DNA from 2 places in the Providencia manganoxydans genome. Region 1 is predicted to be linked to the other one. Evidence: predicted binding sites of a transcription regulator. Region 1 holds the regulator's gene; the other holds the start of a gene.

Evidence for each region. The regulator LexA, encoded in region 1, represses DNA repair genes until DNA is damaged. The targets are predictions, from matches to a motif close to TNCTGTATGTACATACAGNA.
Region 2: uvrA (excinuclease ABC subunit UvrA) is a predicted target of LexA. The motif match lies at 2,936-2,955, and genes of this name have one in related genera.

The regions. Positions count from the first base shown of each region.
Region 1 covers NZ_CP067099.1:545,688-552,361, reverse strand. The annotation lists gene JI723_RS02380 (TonB-dependent receptor plug domain-containing protein) at 1-754, shown strand, start outside; gene JI723_RS02375 (winged helix-turn-helix domain-containing protein) at 1,230-1,568, shown strand; gene JI723_RS02370 (hypothetical protein) at 1,901-2,173, shown strand; gene JI723_RS02365 (FidL-like protein) at 2,174-2,653, shown strand; gene zur (zinc uptake transcriptional repressor Zur) at 3,312-3,833, shown strand; gene lexA (transcriptional repressor LexA) at 4,084-4,701, opposite strand; gene JI723_RS02350 (diacylglycerol kinase) at 4,818-5,192, opposite strand; gene plsB (glycerol-3-phosphate 1-O-acyltransferase PlsB) at 5,318-6,674, shown strand, end outside.
Region 2 covers NZ_CP067099.1:678,924-685,597, reverse strand. The annotation lists gene JI723_RS02960 (TetR/AcrR family transcriptional regulator) at 1-245, opposite strand, end outside; gene JI723_RS02955 (GNAT family N-acetyltransferase) at 328-975, shown strand; gene JI723_RS02950 (helix-turn-helix domain-containing protein) at 1,344-1,751, shown strand; gene JI723_RS02945 (single-stranded DNA-binding protein) at 2,158-2,676, opposite strand; gene uvrA (excinuclease ABC subunit UvrA) at 3,018-5,852, shown strand; gene JI723_RS02935 (amino acid aminotransferase) at 5,939-6,674, opposite strand, start outside.

The DNA.
Region 1 (6,674 bases):
TGATGACAATCGCCAACGTGCATTTAACTGGGAATTGATGGCGCGCTACCATTTAGACAATAATGATACTGTACAGTTTTCTATTTCAGATAGAAGCCGTTTCCCGACACAAAAAGAGCGCTACACCAAAAACAAGATGAAAAATAAAGATAGCTTTGTGATCAACCCCCATCTTGACGCCGAACGCGCACTTACCTATGACTTAACCTATAAAGGCTATATCACCCCTAATTGGTCCTACAATGCAAGCGCTTACTATAATCATGTTTCTGACGCGATTATGGCTCATTATATGTACTATGATCCCACAGAAGATTCAGATGTTTATCAAAATAGAAATAGTGGCAAAGTGAATTACGCGGGTATTGATCTAGGCAGTAATGGACAAATCTCCGATTGGATGTCCATTGGTCTAAATTATAGTTATATTCATGCAGATCCAAAGCATTATAGCGTAAAACATATTGCTGAATTACCGTCACACAAGGCATTTGTCTGGGTCAAATTCACTCCTTATGAGCCTCTCAGTTTCACAATAACAGAGGAAGCAAGAAGTTGGGCTTTTAATTATATTGATAATAATGACAAAGTACGTGGTTTTGCTAAAACAGATATTCGTATTGATTATGATCTAGGTCAAGGTATCTCCGTAAATACATCTATAAATAATTTGTTCGATAAATCATATCAATATACAAAAGGTTATATAGAAGAGGGCCGTAATTATTGGTTGGGTATTGAATATAATTATTAATATGACTTAGGTAAGGTAAGGAGTTTTTCCTCCTTACCTAATTAGAAATCATTTTAATTTTCTATCTTAAATTAAAATTATTAAATAACATCCAAATATATAGGTATTAACACTTAAGACCATTCTTAATAAATAGCCAAATATAATACAACAATGATACCCAAACCTATATTTTAGATATATATATTTTTTTACACATGAAATAATTCTTTATTAAGAATAAAAATCCACCCAACAGCAAAAAAAACTCTATAACTCCATTACACCTCTCAGATCAATATATTTGAACTCAGGATTCAAAAAAGCTCATAGCTCAATACTTAAAGTTAATTGCATCCCTATTTAAACTATATGCATTACAAATATTTATAAAAAAACATATAAATTAACAATTTTTCCATTAAAACGTTTTTTTCCTTTTATTATAAAAATCAAATTTTTCTAGAGTTAAAATTAGAGAGAGCAAGCTACATTTATGACAAAGATCAAAAACTATCTCATTAATAATAAATTTATTTTTGAGACTGAAAAGTGTCTCATTTTTTTAAATAATGAGACAGATCAATTTATTGAGCTTTCAAAGCCTGCATCCCGCTTATTGAATGAAATAATTATTCTAAATCAAGAGTCCCAAATAGCGACCAGAGATGATTTACTTACCAATGTTTGGGAAAAACATGGATTAGTAGGCTCAAACAATAACTTAAACACCTATGTTAGTGAAATAAGAAAAAATTTGAACTTATTGGTATTGATCCAAAATCTATTGTTACAGTACCTAAAAGAGGTTTTCGCTTTGACTGTAAAACAGTAGAAATAATCACCCAAGAAAATAGTGTATCTAGCTTACCAGAAGAGGAATTTATACATTATGGTGACAAACCCAAATCAACCAATATTGTTCATCACGATGAGAACAGTATTGATCCTAATAAAACACATGATAATCAAAGCATAATAAACAAAAATGCTGAAATTCATGAATTCTTAACTGTTGCCCAAGAAAATAAGAATGAAACCGCATTAACTCAACCAGTAAAAAAACAAGAAAACATTAGAAATAATTATGTTTTATTCATTTTAATTGCAATTATTACTGTTTCATTAACGTTAACTTTTCATTTTATAAAAGATTCTGATGCCAGTATGCAAATGAATGGCTACATTGCAGTGAACCAAAGAGCTCAATGTATTATTCAGATCCCCATTCATTTAGCTGAAAATTCATCTAAAGATCATCTCGATTTTATCAATAGAAAACTTGATAAATATAATGTTGATTGTAATCAGCCGAAACGCATCATTTTACTTTCAGAACCCAACAATATGCAGCCTGCTGATAAAAACCTTTCTATCAGTATTTGTAAAGAAAAAAATACTCAATATGACTGTGTCTCGATCAATGATCAGAGAATTTAAATGAAAAAGTATATTTTATTATCTTTGCTTGCTGTATTTTCAGCCTTATTTACGGCAGTTTTTCTTCATCAAAAAAGCCATAATATTAATATGTGTCATTCAGAACTTTTATGGATAAAAGATAACGGAACAGATGAAGGCTTGATACTAAAATCAAAAACCAATATTCTCATTGACAATGATAATACTGGTAGAATAAAGATGTATGGCTATATAAAACAAAACAATGTATTTTATCGCTTAGATAGAGCTATATACTTTAACTTTCAATCAATTGATAAAAATCATCATTATTCCATACATATTAGCCAACTATCTATAACAAACTCAGATAATGTGCCAAAAGAGTTATTTGCCAACTTTATTCAGTTAGAAGAAGAAAAGATAAACTACTACGTTAGCATTACTAAAATGGATGATGATATTTATATTCTAACAGATGAAGCTTACTCATCTTTTACTTGTTACGTAGAAAAGTAAAAAATCAAAATACTAGCAACATGAAAAAATAATAAGCACACTATTTTAGTGTAACCATAGCAAGGATAATTCATTTACTAAATATACTAGGAATAACTGTTTCATTAGTCACTAAAGTTGACTTAGTATAAATGGGAACGTTAATATTAACTTTTATACTCTAAATAATTCGAGGTGCAGCTAGGCGACAAGTGAACGAATCGCCAGGAGCATAGAGCACTATGTGACGGGCGTGAGTGAACGTAGTCAACAACGCTGAAACTTAAAGTATGACGAGTATATATTGTATAATCCTTATTGATACAAAATTAATATCCAACCTAATATCAAACATAAATGAATATAGTTATCGCTCATATTTTATATAATTTGGCTGATATCGCTTTATGACAAACGACCGAACAGAATTCATGTTGCTTACTATTTGATTCATCCACTGTTAATGGAGTATGCCCTGATGCTCAATGAGTTTGGCTTAATAAGGCACCTTTTCCCCAAATTGAGTTATACCATCTCTAAATCAAATTATTGAGTGGCAAGCAACAGAACTAAAACTTGTTGGTAACTTTCATTAAAAATGCGAGGATTACCTAGATATTTCTAAATTATGGTAGACTACCCTCAACAGCAATAACAGTTTTGAGTAGGGCTCTCGACCATGAAAAAAATGAATGAAGAAAAGTTGCTCGCAATGGCTGCGCGGTTATGTGGAGCTCGAGGTGTTAGGCTCACATCGCAGCGAGAAACTGTTTTACGTTTGATAGCTAAACAACACGGAGCCATCAGTGCATACGATTTACTTGACCTGCTCCGTGAAGTAGAACCACAAGCTAAACCCCCTACTGTCTATCGTGCTTTAGAGTTTTTGATGGAACAAAGCTTTATTCATAAAATAGAATCCACTAATAGCTATGTTATTTGCCATCATTTTGATAACCCGAGTCATATATCAGTAATGTTAATCTGTGATCATTGCGGCAGTGTCGCCGAAAGTGATTGTGGGGTAATTGAAGCTGCCATTTTAGAATTAGCCAAACAAAATCAATTTCAGCTACGTCATACTGTGGTAGAAAATCATGGGGTATGCCAAGCTTGCAGCGAAATCGTGAATTGCCGAGATCATCAACATTGCGATCATGATCATCAACAGCCCTCAGTAAAAACAAAGAAAAAAACTTAAAAAAAGAGCTATTGATAGGCTGATAGGCTGATAGGCTGATAGGCTGATAGGCTGATAGGCTGATAGGCTGATAGGCTGATAGGCTGATAGGCTGATAGGCTGATAGGCTGATAGGCTATATTAAACCATCCGTTTTCCTACCCATCACGCTTTAAATTGAAAAATAAACACTTATATCGCGGGCAGATCCCCAAAAACATTAATGGGTACAATCTGCCAGCAACATTTTAATCATCTTTACGATGCAATCTTAGCACCATTCACCATTACGGATCACCCCCACAGCTAACCCCTCAATCGTGAAGTTTTGCTGGCGTAGATCGACAATAATAGGTGCAAACTCAGCGTTCTCCGCGATTAATTCGACACGATTACCTTGTTGTTTAAAACGCTTTACCGTTACTTCATCTTCAATTCGTGCGACCACAACTTGCCCATTATGGACATTTTGGGTTTTATGAACAGCTAACAGATCACCATCCATAATACCAATATCTTTCATCGACATACCATTCACACGCAGTAAAAAATCCGCATGTGGTTTAAAAAGTGCTGGATCAACTTGATAGTGGCTCTCTATATGCTCTTGAGCTAATAATGGTTCACCCGCAGCTACACGGCCAATCAGAGGAAGCCCTTGAGTATCATTCTCTTCTTCAAGCAGTAAACGAATACCGCGAGAAGCACCAGAAACAATCTCAATAACCCCTTTACGCGCTAACGCCTTAAGATGCTCTTCTGCCGCATTAGGCGAACGAAAACCAAGGCTTGCTGCTATTTCAGCGCGTGTAGGTGGCATACCCGTCTGAGAAATGTGATCGCGCACCAGATCATAAACCTGCTGTTGTCTAGCCGTCAGTGCTTTCATCTCGTTCCCCTGTTTGTTTATACAGTCAGACTGTGAGTATATACAGGTAAATGAAGATTTGAAACACTTAAATCACGGAAGTGCCACATTTATCGAGACTAACCGACACTTTAAGACTAACCAGCAAAATAACGCTGCCACAATACTGTAGCCCAGATAACTAGCGCCAATCCAATTGTGATAAATACCGCCGCCGAACCGATATCTTTTGCTCGTCCCGATAATTCATGGTATTCACTACCAACACGGTCGACAACCGCTTCAATTGCACTATTAACTAACTCTACAATAGCTACCAGCACAACAGAACTAATCAGTAATAGCCGATCGACATAACTGACGTCCAAATATAAAGCAATAATTACCGCAAAGATCGCAGCTACCGCCTCTTGGCGAAATGCCGCTTCATGCACCCATGCCGCTTTTAATCCCTTAAGAGAATACCCCGCAGCCTTAATTACACGGGTGAATCCCTTAGTTTGGTTTGCCATATTTATTCCTCAAACTTACAAACGTTCATCATTTTTTGCGGTCAAAGTTAACTGTCAGTAACAGATTTACCCGTTGATTTCTGGTATGCTTACAAAGCATTGTTAACAAGAGGCTATAATCATTTATGTCACTATGGCGTAAAATATATTACAACACGTTGAATTTACCACTTAAATTACTGGTAAAGAGTAAATTAATTCCAACGGACCCAATTTCAGAGCTTGAGCTGGACACGACTCGGCCCACATTATATGTGTTGCCTTACCATTCAAAATCTGACCTTTTAACATTACGTCACCAATGCTTATCTATCGGCTTGCCTGATCCTTTAGTCGATAATGACATCAACGGGACTAAATTACCTGCTTACGTCTTTATTGATGATGGCCCGCGGGTCTTTCGCTACTACTCCCCAGATCCGCGTAAAGAGTCGGTAAAAATATTTCATGCCTACCTAGACTTACATCGCAGTAATCCGAATCTCGACATTCAGCTATTGCCTGCGTCTGTCATGTTTGGTCGTGCTCCTGGGCGTGAACGTGAAGGGCATACTCCTGCACCGCCATTACGTTTGCTCAATGGTATTCAAAAATTCTTCGCCGTCATCTGGCTTGGGCGAGACAGCTTTGTGCGATTTTCACCGATTGTCTCGATGGGATTAATGGCACAAGAGCATGGTACAGATACCATTATCGCGAATAAATTGGCACGTGTTGCACGCATTCATTACTCACGCCAACGTCTTGCGGCTGTCGGCCCCAAACTTCCTGTACGCCAAGAGCTATTCAATAAATTATTGACCTCAAAAGCAATTGAAAAAGCGGTTGAAGACGAAGCTCGCAGCAAAAAAATACCATTGAAAAAAGCCCAGCAAAATGCTGTGAGTATGATGGAAGAAATAGCGGCTAACTTTTCTTATGAAGCTGTACGATTGACTGATCGAGTACTTGGTTGGACGTGGAACCGTTTATATCAAGGGATCAACGTTCAGCACGCAGAGCGCGTACGCCAATTAGCACAAGATGGCCATGAAATCGTTTATGTCCCTTCCCATCGTAGCCATATGGACTACCTACTGCTTTCATATGTTCTCTACCATCAAGGGCTGGTTCCACCGCATATTGCAGCGGGTATTAACTTAAATTTCTGGCCTGCTGGGCCAATTTTCCGCCGTCTTGGTGCGTTCTTTATTCGCCGAACGTTTAAAGGAAATAAGCTCTATTCAACTGTTTTTCGCGAATACCTGAGTGAATTGTTTGCACGTGGTTACTCGATTGAATATTTTGTCGAAGGTGGTCGCTCCCGTACTGGTCGTTTGCTTGAACCTAAAACAGGGACATTATCGATGACCTTGCAAGCCATGCTACGTGGAGACTCTCGTCCTATCACCATAGTGCCAATTTATATTGGCTATGAGCACGTTATGGAAGTGGGAACCTACGCCAAAGAGTTACGTGGCGCAGAAAAAGAAAAAGAAGGCT
Region 2 (6,674 bases), 130 kb from region 1:
GATGAACTAGCTTCTTCAACTGAATTTAAGATCTGCTCAAAATAAAGCTGATCTTCTATGGCAATAGCTTCGATAATGGCATATTTGGTTGGGTAATAATGAAATAAATTCCCAGGGCTCATTCCAGCGGCTTTACATATTTCAGCAGTTGATGTTGCATGAAAGCCTTTTTCAATAAAGCAGCTAATCGCAGCATCAATAATTTGTTTTTTCTTTGCTTTTTGCCTTTCGGTCTGAGCCGACATAGATTTCTCCCAAAAACACTGGACATAAAAAACTAGACTGATTACTCTATCTATAATTAGTTAATCGTGACAAGGCCAACCTATGCTAATTGAAAAGCAAAATTTTAGCTTAGACTTACTCAATATCGAGCCTTTATCTAGTGAGTCAATCTTAGCATCATCGGCGCTCTTTTTTCAGTCCTTTAAAAGCAAATTTGTGATGTTAAAAAAATCAGAAAATACAACTTTGCAAGCGCTGATCGATGACATCTGGAAAATCCAATTTACTGATAAATCAGAAAGGCAATTTATAGTGAAATATCAAAACAACGTCGTCGCTGCTTTTGGTATCTCTCTTTCTGGACAATCAGAAAAGTTGCCACGAATGCCCATCAATGACGTCATTAGAATGGTGAAAAAATATGGTTTATTGACATTTTTAAAAGCACAATGGGTGTATTCATTACTTAAATACACACCTGAAAATGATGAGGCTCATATTGCCTATATTGGGGTTGATACACGGTTCCAAGGGAAAGGCATCGGGAAATTTATCCTAGCTTGGATAAATCACTATGCCAAGCTCAATACACCAGCAAAAAGAGTTTCATTGTATGTGGCTGAATCTAATCTTGGGGCTAAAAGACTCTACGAGCAGGTAGGATTTCAAGAAGATGAATATGAAAAATCAGCCATCACAAAATTTGCTATGGGTATTAACGGCTGGTTTTATATGAACTGTAATCTTTAAAGATTTTACTATCTACAGCTAACCCTATGAATCAAAAAACTATGGGCACATTTAGCTTGAATTTAATAATGTTATCCGCTGCGTTACAAAAATAGCGTGAGTTATATTAATTACTCTCCCTACAAAAGAGAATTATTATTTATCAATTTAGCAATAAAGTTACAGCTAATGCTGGAATTAGAATATTAAAAGAAAAATTTCTCGATAAATAGCTAAATACAGTAAATGCCGATGTAATCACTATTTTTCATAGTAGAAATCACTTTATTGCTCAACAACAATCGGCATTGTAGTTTGTTTAATCTTTATTTATTTAAAACCGACTAAATGGAGGCTATGCTTATAATCTAACAAGCAGGAAAATCATTATGTATAACAAATTATCCATCTCATCTAACAACAGATATACTCAATTCCAGTCTACTGTCGTTTCCGATATTATTGTTTGGATAGAAGAAAATCTTACCAACCGATTATTATTAGATGATATTGCACAGCATGCTGGGTATACAAAATGGCACTTACAGCGGGTATTCCGTAAAGTTGTAGGTATACCCTTAGGGGAATATATTCGTCGTAGAAGGATCAGTGAAGCAGCAAAAGACCTACGAACAACAGACATGCAAGTAATTGATATAGCATTAAAATACCAATTCGATTCACAGCAATCATTCGCAAAAAGATTTAGAGCGTATTTAGGAACGTCACCTTCTTTATACCGTCTTGCTGATATTTGTGATAATGACCTTCCGCTGTTAGAACCACAGGTAGCTTAATCAGCTAATATGAAAAAATATCGAAATTTAAAATATAACCGTATAACCCTCTAATAAGCTCCACATCTTAAGCGATTGGAGCTTTATTTTTTGGTAAAAAACAAAAATACCCGCTTTATATTTCGTTACACTATTAATTAAATCAATCTTAATAAAGTCTTAAGGTTTATATTCATAAATAAAGTTATTATTGAAGTAATGCCTAGAGTTATTTTTATATTTAACACCAGCTCAAAATTAAATATTAAATTAATCGATAAAAAATATCATAAATTGATTAATCAATTTAAATGTCACTTATATTTTCACTTCTAAAATTGTTTTTCCAAAGTTAAATCTTTGCTTAATATAAAACAAAAAACCCCGATAAACGGGGCTTTTTCAGAATAGCTCTTAATAGCCACTCTTAGAACGGAATATCGTCATCGAAATCCATTGGTGGTTCACTACTTTGTGGAGCTGGAGCTTGTGAACGTGCTGGAGCCCCGCCGCCACTGAATTGCTGAGCTGCTGCTGGTTGCTGAGGTTGGCCCCAACCACCTTGACCACCTTGACTTTGGCCTGATGAATCACCGCCACGGCCACCTAACATTTGCATTGAACCGCCAATATTAACAACCACTTCTGTGGTGTAACGATCTTGACCACTTTGATCTTGCCACTTACGTGTTTGCAAAGAACCTTCAATGTAAACTTGTGAGCCTTTTTTCAGGTATTCGCCTGCAACTTCAGCTAATTTTCCGAAAATCACTACACGGTGCCATTCGGTTTTTTCACGCATTTCACCGGTTTGCTTATCGCGCCAGCTTTCAGAAGTTGCCAGAGTTAGGTTTGCCACAGCACCGCCGTTAGGCATGTAACGGATTTCAGGATCTTGCCCCAAGTTACCGATAAGAATTACTTTATTTACGCCTCTGCTGGCCATTTAATTACTCCTGATGCATTAAATTTAATCTCTGTATTAATCGTGAAGTTTAGCACGACCTATCCTCTATTGCATACGCATTACTGATGAAAATAACAGTGGGTTAATCAAAATGCGAGCCGCTTTGTAATTATATTCGCCATCTTTCGAGTTGACCGCGTTCATTCACTACTCATCACATTTATCTATGTTCCTAGCGCCCTATTCCATACCACCTAGCTACACCTTGAATTATTTAAGTTGTATCATTTTAATAATATACTGTATATCCATTCAGTTTAAGTTGTGCGATAATGATCCACTTATGATTGTTCACTATCAAATCATCCGGGAAGTGGTAAATGGATAATATCGAAGTACGCGGTGCCCGCACTCATAATCTGAAAAACATCAATCTCATCATCCCCCGAGACAAGCTGATAGTTATTACTGGGTTGTCTGGTTCTGGGAAATCTTCATTAGCCTTTGACACGCTGTATGCAGAAGGCCAACGGCGTTATGTTGAGTCTCTATCAGCCTATGCAAGGCAATTTCTTTCTTTGATGGAAAAACCTGATGTTGACCATATCGAAGGTCTATCACCAGCAATTTCGATTGAGCAAAAATCAACCTCCCACAACCCGAGATCAACAGTAGGAACAATCACTGAGATCCACGATTATCTACGTTTGTTATTTGCCCGAGTGGGTGAGCCTCGCTGCCCAGATCATGACATCCCATTAGCGGCACAAACCGTCAGCCAAATGGTCGACAACGTGTTAGCTCAACCGGCAGAGCGCCGAATGATGTTACTTGCACCTGTGGTGAAAGATCGTAAAGGTGAACACGTAAAATTATTAGATAATCTCGCCACACAGGGCTATATCCGTGCACGTATCGATGGTGAGGTGTGCGACCTCTCCGATCCGCCAACGCTTGAACTACAAAAGAAGCATACTATTGAAGTCGTTATTGATCGCTTTAAGATCCGTGATGATATTGCTCAGCGTTTGGCTGAGTCATTTGAAACCGCGTTAGAGTTATCCGGCGGTACCGCAATTGTTGCAGATATGGATGACCCTAAAGCTGAAGAATTAATTTTCTCGGCTAACTTCGCTTGCCCAGTCTGTGGTTATAGCATGGTTGAATTAGAGCCGCGCCTGTTCTCATTTAATAACCCAGCAGGCGCCTGCCCAAGCTGTGATGGTCTTGGTGTGCAACAATTCTTTGATCCCGAAAGAGTGATCCAAAATACCGAGATTTCATTAGCCGGTGGCGCGATCCGTGGTTGGGATCGTCGTAATTTTTATTACTTCCAGATGCTACAGTCTCTTGCTGAACATTATAAATTTGATGTTGAAGCACCTTATGATTCACTCAGCCCAGCGATTCAAAAAATTATTCTCTATGGGTCTGGGAAAGAAAGCATTGAGTTTAAATATCGTAACGATCGCGGCGATATCACAGTGCGTCACCATCCTTTTGAAGGCGTACTCAATAATATGGAGCGTCGTTATAAAGAAACGGAATCAACCGCAGTTCGCGAAGAATTAGCAAAATATATTAGCAATCGTCCTTGCGTGACATGTCACGGTACACGTTTACGTAAAGAGGCACGCTTTGTTTTCGTTGAAAATACGACACTACCAGAAATCGCCGACTACAGCATTGGTCACGCAATGGCGTTTTTCCAAAATCTCAAGCTAAGTGGGCAACGTGCGCAAATCGCAGAAAAAGTCCTAAAAGAGATTGGTGATCGACTGAAATTCTTAGTTAACGTGGGTCTCAACTACTTAACCCTATCACGTTCAGCAGATACTTTATCTGGAGGTGAGGCTCAACGTATCCGTCTTGCTAGCCAAATCGGTGCTGGTTTAGTTGGAGTCATGTATGTGCTGGATGAACCATCAATCGGTCTACATCAACGGGATAACGACCGTTTATTAGAAACCTTAATCCATCTACGCAACTTAGGTAATACCGTCATCGTGGTTGAACACGATGAAGATGCAATCCGTGCCGCAGATCATATTATTGATATTGGTCCCGGTGCGGGGGTACATGGCGGACAAATCGTCGCTCAAGGCACATTAGAAGATATTGTCTCTAACCCTGAATCATTGACTGGTAAATTCCTGAGTGGTGAACGCCGCATTGAGATCCCCGAAAAACGTATCCCAGTCAATAAAGACAAGATGCTGACCGTATTTGGCGCCAAAGGTAATAACCTGAAAAATGTGACCTTAAAACTACCAGTTGGTTTATTTACCTGTATCACAGGTGTTTCAGGTTCAGGGAAATCAACATTAATCAACGATACCTTGTTCCCAATCGCACAACGTCAATTGAATGGTGCTACCACAATCACACCAGCACCTTACTTGGATGTTGAAGGTTTAGAGCATTTCGATAAAGTGATTGATATTGACCAAAGTCCAATTGGTCGTACGCCACGTTCCAACCCTGCAACTTATACAGGTGTATTTACACCAATTCGTGAGCTATTTGCTGGCGTACCTGAATCACGAACCCGTGGTTATAATCCAGGACGTTTTAGTTTTAACGTCAAAGGCGGGCGCTGTGAAGCATGCCAAGGTGATGGGGTGATCAAAGTTGAAATGCACTTCTTACCTGATGTCTATGTGCCTTGTGATCAATGTAAAGGTAAGCGTTATAATCGCGAAACTTTAGAAATCAAATATAAGGGCAAAAGCATTCATGAAGTCCTTGATATGACGATCGAAGAGGCACGTGATTTCTTTGATGCCGTACCTGCACTCGCTCGTAAACTGCAAACCTTAATGGATGTTGGGCTGTCTTATATTCGCTTAGGACAATCAGCGACTACACTCTCAGGTGGTGAAGCGCAACGCGTTAAATTAGCACGTGAGCTATCAAAACGTGGAACTGGGCAAACTATTTATATTCTTGATGAACCAACCACAGGGCTGCATTTCGCTGATATTCAACAGTTACTTACCGTCTTGCACCAACTGCGTGATCAAGGTAACACCATTGTGGTTATTGAACACAACTTAGATGTGATCAAGACAGCCGACTGGATTGTTGATTTAGGCCCTGAAGGAGGAAGCGGTGGCGGAGAAATTCTGATTTCAGGAACTCCAGAAGAAGTCGCTGAATGTGAAAAATCACATACAGCGCGTTTCTTAAAGCCTATCTTAACGCGTGGTTATTAGTAATAATAACCAGTCTTCCGGATTGAGATAATAAAAAACGCAGGCTAAGCCTGCGTTTTTCTATCAATCAATTATCTACTGATTATTTATTCGCTTACCGCTGCAAAAGCTTCAACAATACGCTGAACATTATGGCGATTAACACCAGCCATGCATACACGACCCGTGCCAACTAAATAAACAGCAAATTCATCTTTTAGACGAGCAACTTGTTCTCTTGAAAAACCGGTGTAGCTGAACATACCGCGTTGTTTCAATAAGTGGTCAAAATTCTTTTCAGGTAGCGCCTTTTTCAGCTCGTTCACTAACACGGTACGCATTTCCAAAATACGTACACGCATTTCTTCTACTTCTTGTAACCATTGTGCTTTTTGCTCAGCATCTGTCAGCACTTGAGCCACAATTTTAGCCCCATTAGATGGAGGGCTAGAATATAAACGGCGTACACCCGCTTTCAATTGCCCTAATACACGGTCGCGTTCATCTTCATTTTCACAGATCACTGACAGGCCACCTGCTCGCTCACCATAAATACCAAAGATTTTAGAGAATGAGTTGCTAACAAATACGGGTAATCCTGCTTTGACCATTGTTCTGATCGCATAAGCATCTTCATCGATCCCTTCTGCAAAACCTTGATATGCGATATCTAAGAATGGGATCAATTTTTGGGCTTTAGCGACTTTAGTCACTTCATCCCATTGTTCTGGAGTCAAATCAGACCCCGTTGGATTATGGCAGCAAGGGTGCATCAAAATAATGCTTTGTTCTGGCAGCTGCTTAAATGTTGCTAGCATTTCCTCAAATTTTACCCCTTTGGTT